3 regions of the Pseudomonas sp. FW305-20 genome follow, and region 2 is predicted to be linked to each of the others. Evidence: predicted binding sites of a transcription regulator. Region 2 holds the regulator's gene; each other region holds the start of a gene.
The links. Region 2 encodes FliA, which starts transcription of late flagellar genes. Its sites were predicted from a motif close to CTAAAGTTTNNNNNNNNNNNGCCGNTAA; they were not measured.
Positions count from the first base shown of each region.

Region 1: flgM (flagellar biosynthesis anti-sigma factor FlgM) is a predicted target of FliA. The motif match lies at 2,788-2,815, and genes of this name have one in related genera.
Region 3: AC3WP4_RS02615 (methyl-accepting chemotaxis protein) is a predicted target of FliA. The motif match lies at 2,238-2,265, and genes of this name have one in related genera.

Region 1 is NZ_JBYTAJ010000053.1:10,600-14,931, reverse strand. It holds gene cheR (protein-glutamate O-methyltransferase CheR) at 33-860, opposite strand; gene AC3WP4_RS27320 (chemotaxis protein CheV) at 907-1,839, opposite strand; gene flgA (flagellar basal body P-ring formation chaperone FlgA) at 1,922-2,683, shown strand; gene flgM (flagellar biosynthesis anti-sigma factor FlgM) at 2,852-3,178, shown strand; gene AC3WP4_RS27305 (flagella synthesis protein FlgN) at 3,227-3,694, shown strand; gene AC3WP4_RS27300 (flagellar brake protein) at 3,787-4,332, shown strand, end outside.
Region 2 is NZ_JBYTAJ010000015.1:103,575-107,906, forward strand. It holds gene flhA (flagellar biosynthesis protein FlhA) at 1-57, shown strand, start outside; gene flhF (flagellar biosynthesis GTPase FlhF) at 69-1,397, shown strand; gene fleN (flagellar synthesis regulator FleN) at 1,512-2,342, shown strand; gene fliA (RNA polymerase sigma factor FliA) at 2,339-3,079, shown strand; gene AC3WP4_RS15290 (chemotaxis response regulator CheY) at 3,247-3,618, shown strand; gene AC3WP4_RS15295 (protein phosphatase CheZ) at 3,641-4,332, shown strand, end outside.
Region 3 is NZ_JBYTAJ010000002.1:134,663-138,994, reverse strand. It holds gene AC3WP4_RS02635 (LysR substrate-binding domain-containing protein) at 1-490, shown strand, start outside; gene AC3WP4_RS02630 (MmcQ/YjbR family DNA-binding protein) at 487-846, shown strand; gene AC3WP4_RS02625 (DUF1294 domain-containing protein) at 843-1,271, opposite strand; gene AC3WP4_RS02620 (undecaprenyl-diphosphate phosphatase) at 1,268-2,098, opposite strand; gene AC3WP4_RS02615 (methyl-accepting chemotaxis protein) at 2,393-4,027, shown strand; gene AC3WP4_RS02610 (hypothetical protein) at 4,008-4,190, opposite strand; gene pnuC (nicotinamide riboside transporter PnuC) at 4,313-4,332, shown strand, end outside.

The DNA of each region.
Region 1 (4,332 bases), on a different contig from region 2:
GAGGACTCCCGTTTTTTGATGACGCCAACGAATCACTTCGCCTGGTAAATGATCCCCGGGCTGCACTGGACCATCTGGTAATGATCCGGCAAACCGTTCAGCGCCTCGGACGCGCCGAGGAACAGATAACCGCCCGGCTTCAACGTGCTGTGAATGCGCAACAGGATGTCCTTCTTCACCTCGGCGGAGAAGTAGATCAGCACGTTGCGGCAGAACACGATGTCAAACTTGCCCAGCGCTGCGTAGCTGTCCAGCAGGTTGAACGAGCGAAACTCCACCCGGCTCTTGATCGGAGCCTTGATGGCCCAGCGCCCCGGCCCTTTCGGGTCGAAGTAACGTTGAAGGCGCTCGGGCGACAGGCCGCGGCCAATGGCCAGGCTGTCGTACTCGCCGGTCTTGCAGTTGGTCAGCATGGTACCGGACAGGTCGGTGGCAACGATCTGCACGCCCATCTTCAACTGGCCCATGTTCACGCGCTCGAACTCATCGATCGACATCGACAGCGAATACGGTTCCTGACCCGACGAACAGGCCGCCGACCAGATCCGCAGACGCTGGCCAGGGGCGGCCTTGATCGCCGCGGGCAGCACCTTGTTCTTCAAGACTTCAAACGGATAGGTGTCACGAAACCACAGGGTTTCGTTGGTGGTCATGGCATCCACCACCATCTCGCGCAAACCGCTGCGCGGCTGGGTCTGGATGCGCTGGACCAGCTCACCGAGGGACTTGATGCCTTGCTGTTCCATCAGTTTGTTGAGACGGCTCGAGACCAGGTATTGCTTGTTTTCACCAAGCAAAATGCCACAGGCTTTTTCCAGGAAGACCCGGAACTGTTCGAAATCCAAATTACCCGTAGACAAAGATGCCGCCTCTTAAATCGTATTAACCGTTAGGGGCAAAAGGCCCCTAGCTGATGTCTGCTGCCTTGATCCGGTTGACTACCCGGGATGCCAGGTCATCAGGACGGAATTTGGCAAGGAAGTCATCGGCACCGACCTTCTTGACCATCGCCTGATTGAATACACCGGACAACGAAGTATGCAGGATGATGTGAAGCTTTTGCATGCGAGGGTCGTTGCGGATCTCGGCCGTGAGGGTGTACCCGTCCATCTCCGGCATCTCGATGTCGGAAATCATCATCAGGAACTCTTCTTCCGGCTTCTTGCCCTCGTCGACCAGCTTGCGCAGGTAATCCAGCGCTTGCCGACCGTCGTTCAACGCCACCACTTCGACACCGACCGTCTGCAGGCAACGGGTCACCTGCTTGCGCGCCACCGACGAGTCATCGACCGTCAGCACTCGCAAAGAGAGCGCCTTGTGCTGGGTTTCGACATCCACTACGCCGACGGAAATCGCTTCCGGTGTCGGCGCCACTTCTGCCAGCACTTTCTCGACGTCGATGATTTCGACTAACTGATTGTCGACCCGAGTCACAGCTGTCAGGTAATGATCGCGTCCCGTGCCCTTGGGTGGCGGATGAATCTCCTCCCAGTTCATGTTGACGATGCGTTCCACTGACCGCACCAGGAAACCCTGGGTCTTGGTGTTGTACTCCGTGATGATCACGAAGGGATTGCTTTGATCTTTCAACGCACCGGAGCCGGTCGCCATCGCCAGATCAAGAATCGGAATGGTCGCCCCCCGAATACTTGCCACACCGCACACGACAGGACTGGATTTTGGCATCAGCGTCAGTTTGGGGCATTGCAGCACCTCCCGAACCTTGAACACGTTGATCCCATACAGCTGCTGGCCGTCGAGACGGAACAACAACAGCTCAAGGCGATTCTGCCCTACCAGTTGCGTGCGCTGGTTTACCGCATCCATTACCCCAGCCATGCACAGACTCCTACACCAACGCTTAAGTGTGTTGCGACGCGCATTCATCACTAAACGGCACGGCGCTTGCTTTTTAACTCTTATGAACACAGAACCGACATTTTTCCGACGCCTGACATCAAACGCCCGCAAATTGCTTTGCGCGGTGTCGGCCGTCTGCCTGTTCAACGCTGGCTGCCCTGCCCTTGCTGACGCGGTTACCTTGCCTGACATGCTTATCGGCGTCACCCAGGGCTTTCTTGAATTCACCGTAGAAGACTATCTGGCCACCAGTCAATCGGAAGGCCGCTACGAGATCGAGGTCAAGCAGCTCGATCCACGGCTGCGCATGCCCATGTGCGACAAGGAATTGACAGCGTCCCTGGAGAGCCCGGCCACGCCGCTGGGCCGGGTTACGGTCAAGGTTCGCTGCGAAGGCGCGTCGCCCTGGACAGTCTTCGTACCCGCTCAAGTGCGCCTGTTTCGTGACATTGTGACCACCACCCGCCCGCTACGACGCGCCGGTATCGTCGAGCCTCAGGATGTGACCCTGCGCGAGCGTGACATCAGCCTGATCAGCCAGGGCTACCTGACTTCCGTCGATCAGGCGATCGGGCAGAAACTTACCCGACCAATGGTCGCCGACCAGGTCATGACCCTGGTGCACATGGAACAGGCAGAAGTCATCAGCAAGGGCGACCAGGTGGTGATTACCGCCCGCAGTGGCACGTTGAGCGTGCGCATGCCGGGTGAAGCACTGTCCAACGGCGGCTTGCGCGAACAGATCCGGGTGAAAAACCTCAACTCCCAGCGGGTCATCAAGGCGCAAGTCATCGCGCCCGGCCAGGTGGAAGTAGCGATGTAGAGGACTCTGTGTTTGTGAAGAAGTGGCGCGCCACTCGACTGTTCCCTAGACTGTGCCCTATGCAGGGCAAGCGCTGACGCGCGCAAGCTCATTGATAATTGGGCCTAAAGTTTTCCCGGGTATGGCCGAAAACATGGCAAGCGTCCAAATACCCAGAGGTTTTTTGTCATGGTCATCGATTTCAGCCGTTTAAACAGTTCCTCGTCACTTACCGGTAGTACGCGTACCAGCGCCGCGAAGGAAACTGCCGAAGCCGGCAAGCCCGCACCGCTGAATACCCCGGCCGAACAGGCCAGTACCGTCAAAAGCGGGGAATCGGTACATTTCAGCAATGAGGCTCAACAGTTGCAGAAGGTCACTGACAAGCTGCGCGATCAGCCTGCCGTCGACAACGCCCGCGTGGCCGAGTTGAAAGCAGCGATTGCCGATGGCAGCTACAAAGTCGACAGCAACCGTGTAGCCAGCAAACTGCTCAACTTCGAAGCCCAGCGCTAGGCCAAGGCCTGCGCCAGGCTTTTGGACGCTTAAAACCCAAGGCCAGCCATGCACGACACTAACTTACTGCAACTGATCACCGACGATTTCGCTCCGGCACAGCACTTGCTGGAGTTACTGCAAACCGAGTCCCTCGCCTTGCACGGTCGCGACATGCCTCTGCTCGAAGAGATTCTGGCGCAGAAACAGGCATTGATCATTTTGCTCGATCAGCATGGCCGCAAGCGCAGTGAAATCCTCGCCAGCCTCAACCTGCCGACCAATCGCGATGGCCTGGAGCAACTTGCCAGCCATTCGAGCATTGGCGATCAGTTGCTCGAACAGAGCGATGTATTGACCGATCTTCTGGCTCAGTGCCAGGCGGCCAACGTCAAGAATGGCCAGTCGATCCTGGTGCAACAGGCCGCGACGGCCAATCAGCTGAAAATCCTCAACGGCGGCGAGCCGCCAGCGCTCTACGATGCGCGCGGATCAACCTCCATGCTTGCGAAGCCACGTCCGCTCAGCCAGGCATGAGCCTGCTGAAAGCGCGCACTATCAAGACGCGCAAACTGCTGGCAATATGCTGGCCAGCCGTAGTCATATTTTTGCCTGGAGATCGATGAACCGTGTTCAATGCCTTAAGCGCGGACGATGCTCCGCAGCCACCCAAGGTGCTCACCACGCCGTTGGAAATCTCCGGCACCCTGCGCCAGCTGCAAGACAGCCATGATCCGCTGATCATCACGTTCCATGAGCGCAGCCAGCGCTTCCAGAGTTATCTGGTGGACATTGACCGTGACAGCAACATGATTGCCCTGGACGAAATGATTCCCCGCGATGGTGAACGCTTCCTGCTCGCCGGCGAACCGTTCAAAGTCGAAGGCTTTCACGACGGCGTGCGCATTGCCTGGGAAAGCAACGGCCCGTTGACCATCGACGAATCCGGTGGCGGTCGCTGCTACCGTGGCGCCCTGCCCGCCGAGGTGGTTTACCACCAGCGTCGCAATGCATTCCGCGCAGCATTGAAGCTGGCACAACTGGTCAACGTCGATCTGGGCGGTGAAAAGCTCAAGTCGCCGATCAGCGGCAAGCTCCTGGATATTTCTGCCACCGGCTGCAAGTTGCGCTTCGAAGGCGACATCACCGATAGCCTGCAACTGGGTCAGGTCTAT
Region 2 (4,332 bases):
GAAATACCTGACAACAAGCAAGTGACCATCGTTGCGACAGTAGGGCCCAACGGCTGAGGTAGTGGTTTATGCAAGTTAAGCGTTTTTTCGCCGCCGATATGCGTCAGGCCATGAAACTGGTTCGTGATGAGCTGGGCGCTGATGCCGCCATCATTGGCAACCGCCGGATCGCCGGTGGCGTCGAGCTGACGGCTGCCCTGGATTACAAATTGTCGGCGCTGGCCCCGCGCGTTCCGAACATGGAACTCGAAGACGAGCTGCGCAAGACCCAGTCGCGGATCGTCACCGCCCAGGCCGAACTGAGCCTGCGCAGCGATGGCGAGAGCGACAAGTCCACCAATCGCCAATTGTTCGCCGGCCTGCCACTGACCGCCGCCGAGCCGCTGATCGAACCGACGTACACCGAACCCCATCGTCCTGCACCGGTTGCGGCACCAGCCTCTGGTGGCGTCGACCCACGGGCGTTCGACTCGATGCGTTTCGAGCTCAACAGCCTGCGCGAACTGATGGAAGTGCAACTCGGCTCCCTGGCCTGGAATCAGCTGCAAGGCAGCCGTCCGGCCCAGGCCAATCTTTGGCGTCGCCTGCAACGCATCGGCCTGTCCGGCCCGTTGTCGCGCGATTTGCTGGCGCTGATTACCGATATTGAAGAACCTCGTCAGGCCTGGCGCATGTTGCTGGCACACCTGGCGCGGATGATCGCCACACCGGAAGTCGAGCCTCTGGAGGAGGGCGGCGTGATTGCCATGGTCGGTCCTGCCGGCATGGGCAAGACCACCACCCTGGCCAAGCTCGCGGCCCGTTACGTGCTCAAGTACGGCGCGCAGAACATCGCGCTGGTCAGCATGGACAGTTTCCGTATTGGTGCTCAGGAACAACTCAAGACGTTGGGCCGGATCCTCAATGTGTCGGTGACTCACGTCGATCCGGGGCAGTCACTGGTACAGGCGCTGGAGCCCTTGCTGCGCAAACGCGTGGTGCTGATCGATACCGCGGGCCTTCAGGCCAGCGATCCGGCACTGCGCATGCAGCTCGAAAGCCTGGCCGGTCGTGGCATCAAATCGAAAAATTATCTGGTTTTGGCAACCACCAGCCAGAAACAGGTTCTAACGGCCGCTTATCACAGTTACAAGCGTTGTGGGCTCGCTGGCTGCATCCTGACTAAACTGGATGAAACGGCAAGTCTGGGCGAGGTGTTGAGCCTGGCCATCAGTCATGAACTGCCGGTGGCCTACCTGACCGATGGCCCGCGGATCCCGGATGATTTGCATCTGCCGCGTCGTCATCAGTTGGTCAGTCGCGCTGTAAGCGTGCAAATGCAAGAAGAACCCAGCGAAGAAGCCATGGCTGACATGTTCGCTGATATTTACCACAGCCCGACCAAGCAGGTGGGCTGAGGTACTAATGACAGTTTTTGTACCTACATCGATGGCCTGCCATGCATTGTTCAGTTAATGAACGCGCAGCCAGTAATGTGGCCTCCGTCTAAGTAAGACAAGGTAAAGAAATTCATGGGCAGCATGCATCCCGTACAGGTGATCGCGGTGACCGGCGGCAAAGGTGGCGTCGGGAAGACTAACGTGTCAGTGAACTTGTCCCTGGCTCTAGCTGAGCTCGGTCGGCGCGTCATGCTGTTGGACGCCGATCTGGGGCTGGCGAACGTCGACGTCCTGCTGGGGCTGACACCCAAACGTACGTTGGCCGACGTGATCGAAGGCCGCTGCGAGCTGCGCGACGTACTGTTGCAGGGCCCTGGCGGCATCCGCATCGTTCCGGCCGCGTCCGGCACACAGAGCATGGTTCATTTGAGCCCGGCCCAGCACGCCGGCCTGATCCAGGCGTTCAGCGATATCGGCGACAACCTCGACGTGCTGGTGATCGACACCGCGGCGGGCATTGGTGACTCGGTCGTCAGTTTCGTCCGTGCAGCGCAAGAAGTCTTGCTGGTGGTCTGCGACGAACCGACCTCGATTACCGATGCTTACGCACTGATCAAACTGCTGAACCGCGATTACGGCATGAACCGCTTCCGCGTCCTGGCCAACATGGCCCAGAGCCCGCAGGAAGGGCGCAACCTGTTCGCCAAGTTGACCAAGGTCACGGATCGCTTCCTGGACGTCGCCTTACAATACGTCGGCGCGGTGCCTTACGACGAAAGCGTGCGCAAGGCTGTGCAGAAGCAGCGCGCCGTCTACGAAGCCTTCCCGCGGTCCAAGTGCTCACTGGCGTTCAAGGCCATTGCCCAGAAGGTCGATACCTGGCCGCTGCCTGCCAACCCGCGTGGGCACCTGGAGTTTTTCGTCGAGCGCCTCGTGCAACAGACCGCAGGACCTGTGCTATGACAGCCGGTGGCTACAACCTTTACAAGAAGTCGGCACGTGACGCGCAGTACGAGCTGATCGAGCGTTACGCGCCACTGGTTAAACGCATTGCCTACCACTTGCTGGCGCGTCTGCCGGCCAGTGTCCAGGTCGAAGACCTGATCCAGGCCGGGATGATCGGCCTGCTTGAAGTGTCGACCAAATACGACGCCAGCAAAGGCGCGAGTTTCGAGACGTACGCGGGCATTCGAATCCGCGGCGCGATGCTCGACGAAGTACGCAAGGGGGACTGGGCGCCACGTTCGGTCCACCGCAATACCCGGATGGTCAGCGACGCCATTCGCTCGATTGAAGCTAAAACCGGCCGTGACGCTAAAGATCACGAAGTTGCGGCCGAACTCCAATTGAGTCTCGACGATTATTACGGGATTTTGAACGACACCCTGGGTAGCCGGTTATTCAGTTTCGACGATCTGTTGCAGGACGGCGAACACGAAGGGCTGCACGAGGATGGCGCGAGTGCACATCTGGAGCCGTCACGCGATCTGGAAGATGAACGCTTCCAGGCGGCGCTGGCGGACGCGATTGCCAATTTGCCGGAGCGTGAGCGACTGGTGTTGGCGCTGTACTACGACGAAGAGCTGAACCTCAAGGAAATCGGTGAGGTCCTGGGGGTCAGCGAATCGCGGGTCAGCCAGTTACATAGCCAGTGCGCGGCCCGTTTGCGGGGGCGTTTGGGGGAGTGGCGAGCGCGCTGAAGGCAGTGTGGGGGCACTGCGAACGCGGCTGGTGGGGTGTTGAACCTTGCCGGTCACGATCTGTTGTGCTCCAGACAGTCATCGAGTGCATTGCCGGATTGATTGAAATGGCGTGTCCAGGTGCTGGGCGCGTTTAAGACTGCTTGGAGGTCGAATTGGACAAGAACATGAAAATCCTCATCGTTGATGACTTCTCAACGATGCGGCGGATCATAAAAAACCTGTTGCGTGACCTTGGGTTCACCAACACGGTCGAGGCTGACGATGGCATCACTGCGATCCCGGTCCTCAACAGCGGCAGCATCGACTTTCTGGTAACGGACTGGAACATGCCTGGCATGACCGGCATCGATCTGCTGCGTCACGTACGCGCGGATGAAAAGCTCAAGCACCTGCCAGTGCTGATGGTCACCGCTGAAGCCAAGCGCGAGCAGATCATCGAAGCGGCCCAGGCCGGTGTTAACGGCTATGTGGTCAAACCCTTCACGGCCCAGGCGTTGAAAGACAAAATCGAAAAGATTTTCGAACGCATCGGTTGATCCACTTCGCCACGGGGGAGCTATGGAGCATAACGAGTCTTCACAGGGCGATTTCGAATCGACCCTGAAAAAACACGCGGTCGAACTGGTCGAAAGCCTTGAAAAAGGCAGGTTCGGCGACGCTGTGCAACTGATCCATGAGCTCAATCAGACCCGTGACCGTGGCCTGTATCAGGAAGTGGGCAAGCTCACTCGCGAGCTGCATAGTGCGATCGTCAATTTCCAGATTGACCCGAACATGCCGCAAGCCGAGGAGGTCTCGCAGATCACGGATGCCACCGAGCGCTTGGGTTATGTGGTCAAGCTGACCGAAGCCGCGGCCAACCGCACCATGGACCTGGTGGAAAACGCCACGCCGCTGGTCAACGGCCTGAGCAACGAAGCCCAGGCCTTGAGCACCGATTGGGGACGGTTCATGCGTCGCGAAGTCGGGGCTGAAGAGTTCCGCGAGCTGGCTCGGCGAGTCGACGGTTTCCTGACACGCAGCAGCGAAGACAATCGCGTTGTGTCGAGCAACCTCAACGACATTCTGCTCGCTCAGGATTACCAGGACCTCACCGGTCAGGTGATCAAGCGCGTGACCCAACTGGTCACCGAAGTTGAAAGCAACCTGCTCAAGCTCGTGCTTATGGCCAGTCAGGTGGACCGCTTTGCGGGCATCGAACATGACCGTGAAGCGATGCTGGCAGAAAAAGATCCGCAAAAACATCTCTC
Region 3 (4,332 bases), on a different contig from region 2:
TGTGGCGTTGCGGGTGCGTGATTTGGGCGATGAGGATCCGCTGTTGGTCACCCGACGTTTGCGTCAGGCGCAGATGGCGATGGTTGCCAGCCCCGGTTTTTTGCAAGGACGTGAAATCAATCACCCCGAAGACTTGAGAAACCTGCCCGTGCTCGGTGCCCTGGAAGCTGATCGCCTGGTGCATATCCGCCTGCTCGACCAACAGGGCAAAAGCTGCGACCTCACCCTCGAAGCGCGATTGGGCATCGATGACTTTATCGTGCGCAAGGCCTGCACCCTCGCCGGCCAGGGCTTTACCATGCTGCCGATGATGTATTGCGAGCAGGAACTGCAAGACGGCTCGCTGGTACAGTTGCTGCCCGACTGGTCGTTGCCTGGCGGCTGGCTGCAAGCGGTCTACCCTCATCGGCGCGGAGTGATGCCGGCCGTACGCGCCTGGCTCGACCATTTGATCGAATCATTCAATGCCTGCGGGGACCGACTGATATGAAAGCTGGACGTATGAGCGAAGAAGATGTCGCGCAATTCTGTCTCGCGCTGCCGGGTGCGCGGGAAGACTACAAGTGGGGTGGCGTAAGGGTGTTTTCGATTGCTGGGAACAAGATGTTTGCCTTGCAGAATCTGCGGGGCGAATCCCTGGCCTTCAAGGTCGACAAGGACTTGTTTCTCGGTCATTGCGACCGCCCGGGAATTCGCCCGGCGCCGTATCTGGCGCGGGCTCAGTGGATCATCATGGAAACGCCCTACCCGCTGGGCCGTGAAGAGCTGCAAGGTTTGTTGCAGCGTTCCCATCAATTGGTGGTGAGCAAGTTGCCCAAGCGCACCCAGGTCGGGCTGCTGCTTTAAAACAGCGCCAGCAGATTTGCACCCAGAAACAATTGATCGATCCAGAACACCTGATGCATCAGCACGATGCTCCAGAACACCAACTGATACGAGAGCTTGCGCGTCTTGTGACGGAACAGCTGCTGCGCCAGTAAGGCGCCCGGCCAGCCTCCGGCAAATTCCACCGCATGCAACACGTTTTCCGGCGTGCGCCAATGGTCAGCGCGCGCCTTGCGTTTGTCGCTCCAGTACAGCAAGAACGCCAGCAGGCTGACGACCCCGTAAGCCACCAGGGGAATCACCGAAACCCCACGCAGCCACAACGAGATCGAGCCAAACAGCGGCAACGCGCACAGGACCGCAAACACCAACAGTTTCAGCTGGAGATTGCGAATCACTCCTGAGGGCTTGCGTCCGGGGTTGTTGCGCGTGCTGCCATCATTCATGGCTTGACCGCGGTCCAGTCGACCCAGCCGAACTGCCAGGTGGCCAGGATGACCAGGCCGAACGCGATGCGATACCAGGCGAACGCCGCATAACTGTGACTGCCGATGAACACCAGCAAGGCTCTGACGGCAATCATCGCGAAGATGAACGCCGTGACAAAACCGATCGCGAACACCGGAAAATCAGACGGAACGAACAGGTCGCGATACTTGTAGCCCGAGTAAACCGCCGCAGCGACCATGGTCGGCATCGCCAGAAAGAACGAGAACTCGGTAGCGGTCTTGCGCGACAGCCCGAACAACAAGCCACCAATGATCGTGGAGCCGGAGCGTGACGTCCCGGGAATCATCGCCAGGCACTGGGCGAAGCCGACTTTCAGGGCATCTTTCCAAGTGATGTCGTCAACAGTTTCGGCATGCACTTCATGCTGACGCTTTTCGGCCCACAACATGACGATCCCGCCCACAACCAACGCCGTCGCGACAGTGATCGGGTTGAACAGGTACTCGTGGATCAAATCGGAAAAAATCACCCCAAGTACCACGGCCGGCATGAACGCAATCAACAGGTTCGCGGTAAAGCGTCGAGCGCTCGGCTGGGTCGGCAAACCGATGACCACATCGAAGATCTTGCGGCGGAACTCCCACACCACCGCCAGAATCGCCCCCAGCTGAATGATGATGTTGAAAGCGATGGCCCGTTCGCCACCGAAATTGAGCAAGTCCGCCACGATGATTTGGTGACCGGTACTGGAAATCGGTAAAAACTCCGTCAGCCCTTCTACCACCCCAAGTATCAACGCCGAAAAGGCAGTCCAAAGATCCATCAATCCCCCAAGAAGCAATGCGCTACGGCATGCCCCATTAATATTTTTTCACAACGTTGACTGCGGTCAGCGTCGCTGCTGCGCCGCACGCATAGAATCCGGACGAAACCATAAAAATTCCGTGAAAAATCGACTTGGATTCAGGTTTTTCCGCGCGGGGCCGAAATCCTATCAGACAAGTCTGATTAACGCTGCCGCGTTGTTGGACTTGGGTCGGATATGACCGATTGGCAAAGTGTGGTTGGATGCTGGCGATCATTTTTTACAAGAAAAAGAAACCGGAGTGACAGCGTTATGAACAGCTTGCGCAGTATGTCGATCAGCCGACGCTTGTGGCTCATCTTGATCGTGGCCGTCCTGATGCTAATGACGTTGGGCGTCTTGATGCTCAAGCAGATTCACGATGACCTTTACCAGGCCAAGGCCCAGAAAACCCAGCATGTGGTGCAAACCGCCAGCGGCATTCTGACTTATTACCATGGCCTCGAAACTGCCGGCACCCTCACTCGCGATGCTGCGCAGAAGCAGGCACTGAGCGCCGTTCGCGGTCTGCGTTATGACCAGAATGACTACTTCTGGATCAATGACCTGACGCCGGTGATGATCATGCACCCGGCCAACCCGAAACTCGACGGCCAGAACCTCTCGGCGATCCGCGACCCGGACGGTTTTGCCCTGTTTAATGAAATGGTCGCCGTCGCCAAGTCCAAGGGGGCCGGTACCGTTGACTATCGCTGGCCGAAACCGGGCGCCAGCGCTCCGGTAGAAAAAACGTCCTACATCAAACTCTTCGAGCCCTGGGGTTGGATAATCGGTTCCGGCGTGTATATCGATGACATGCAGGCCGAGTTCTATGGCCAGGTCTGGAAAGCCACATTCGTGGGACTGGTGATTGCGCTGATCATGGCGCTGCTGGTCATCCTGATCGCCCGCAGCATCGTGCGTCCCTTGCAGGAAACCGTGAACGCCATGGCCAACATCGCCAGCGGCGAAAGCGACCTGACCCGCAGCCTCGACACCCATGGCCAGGATGAAGTCACGCAACTGGCACGCCACTTCAACGCCTTCACCGCCAAGCTGCGGCTGGTGATCAAAGAACTGCAAGTGTCCGCCAGTGCCTTGGGCCAGTCTTCCAGCGAACTGGGCAACGACGCCGCCCAGGCCCAGCAACGCAGTCAACAACAATCCCAGCAAATGGAACTGGTGGCCACAGCCATTAATGAAGTGACGTATGGCGTCCACGACGTTGCGAAAAACGCCGAGCACGCCGCCAGTGAAATGCGCGATGCCGAGTCTCAGGCGCAGCAAGGCCAGGTCAATATCGATGGCAGCCTGCAACAGATCGACAAGCTGTCGTCGACCATCGATCAGGCAGTGGACGTGATTCGTACCCTGGCCGCCGAAAGCACGCAGATCGGCAGCGTTCTCGAAGTGATCCGTTCCATCGCCGAGCAAACCAACCTGCTGGCCCTCAACGCAGCCATCGAAGCTGCTCGCGCCGGCGAGCAAGGTCGCGGTTTTGCGGTGGTGGCCGATGAAGTGCGACTGCTGGCCCAGCGTACCCAAAAGTCCACGGCCGAGATCCAGTCGATGATCGAACGCCTGCAAAGTCACTCCGAAGCGGCGGTCAAAGTGATCGGCGACAGCAGCCGTGCATCGCAGTTGACCATCGAGCAGGCCGGCCTGGCCGGCGCCAGCCTGAATGCCATTGCCCAGGCGCTGCGCAACCTCAACGGGTTGAACGCCTCCATCGCCAGCGCGACCTTGCAACAGGCGCATGTGGTCGAGGACATCAATCAGAACGTCACCCAGGCCGCCGGTTTGTCCCACAGCACTGCGCTGGCCGCCGAACAGTCGAGCGTGGCCAGCGTCCACCTGAAGGAATTGAGTGAGCAATTGAACGGGCTGCTCAAGCAGTTCCGGGTGTAACGACGCCGAGCCTGCGTTCGGCGGTGTAGCAGCTGTCGAGCAGCGCGAGGCTGCGTTCGGCGGTGTAGCAGCTGACGAGCAGCGCGAGGCTGCGTTCGGCTGCAGAGCAGTCGTCAATCCTGCCTGCGAGTTTTTTCTGATGCACCGCGGTGTCTGATTTCACGAGTGCTTCGCAGCCGAACGCAGCCTCGCGCTGCTCGTCAGCTGCTACAGAGGATGCCGGTTCTACTTGGCCGCGCCTGCCGTTACAATCGCCCCCTCTTCGACTTTCCCCAAGGAACCTCCATGTCCGGGCTTGAACTGTT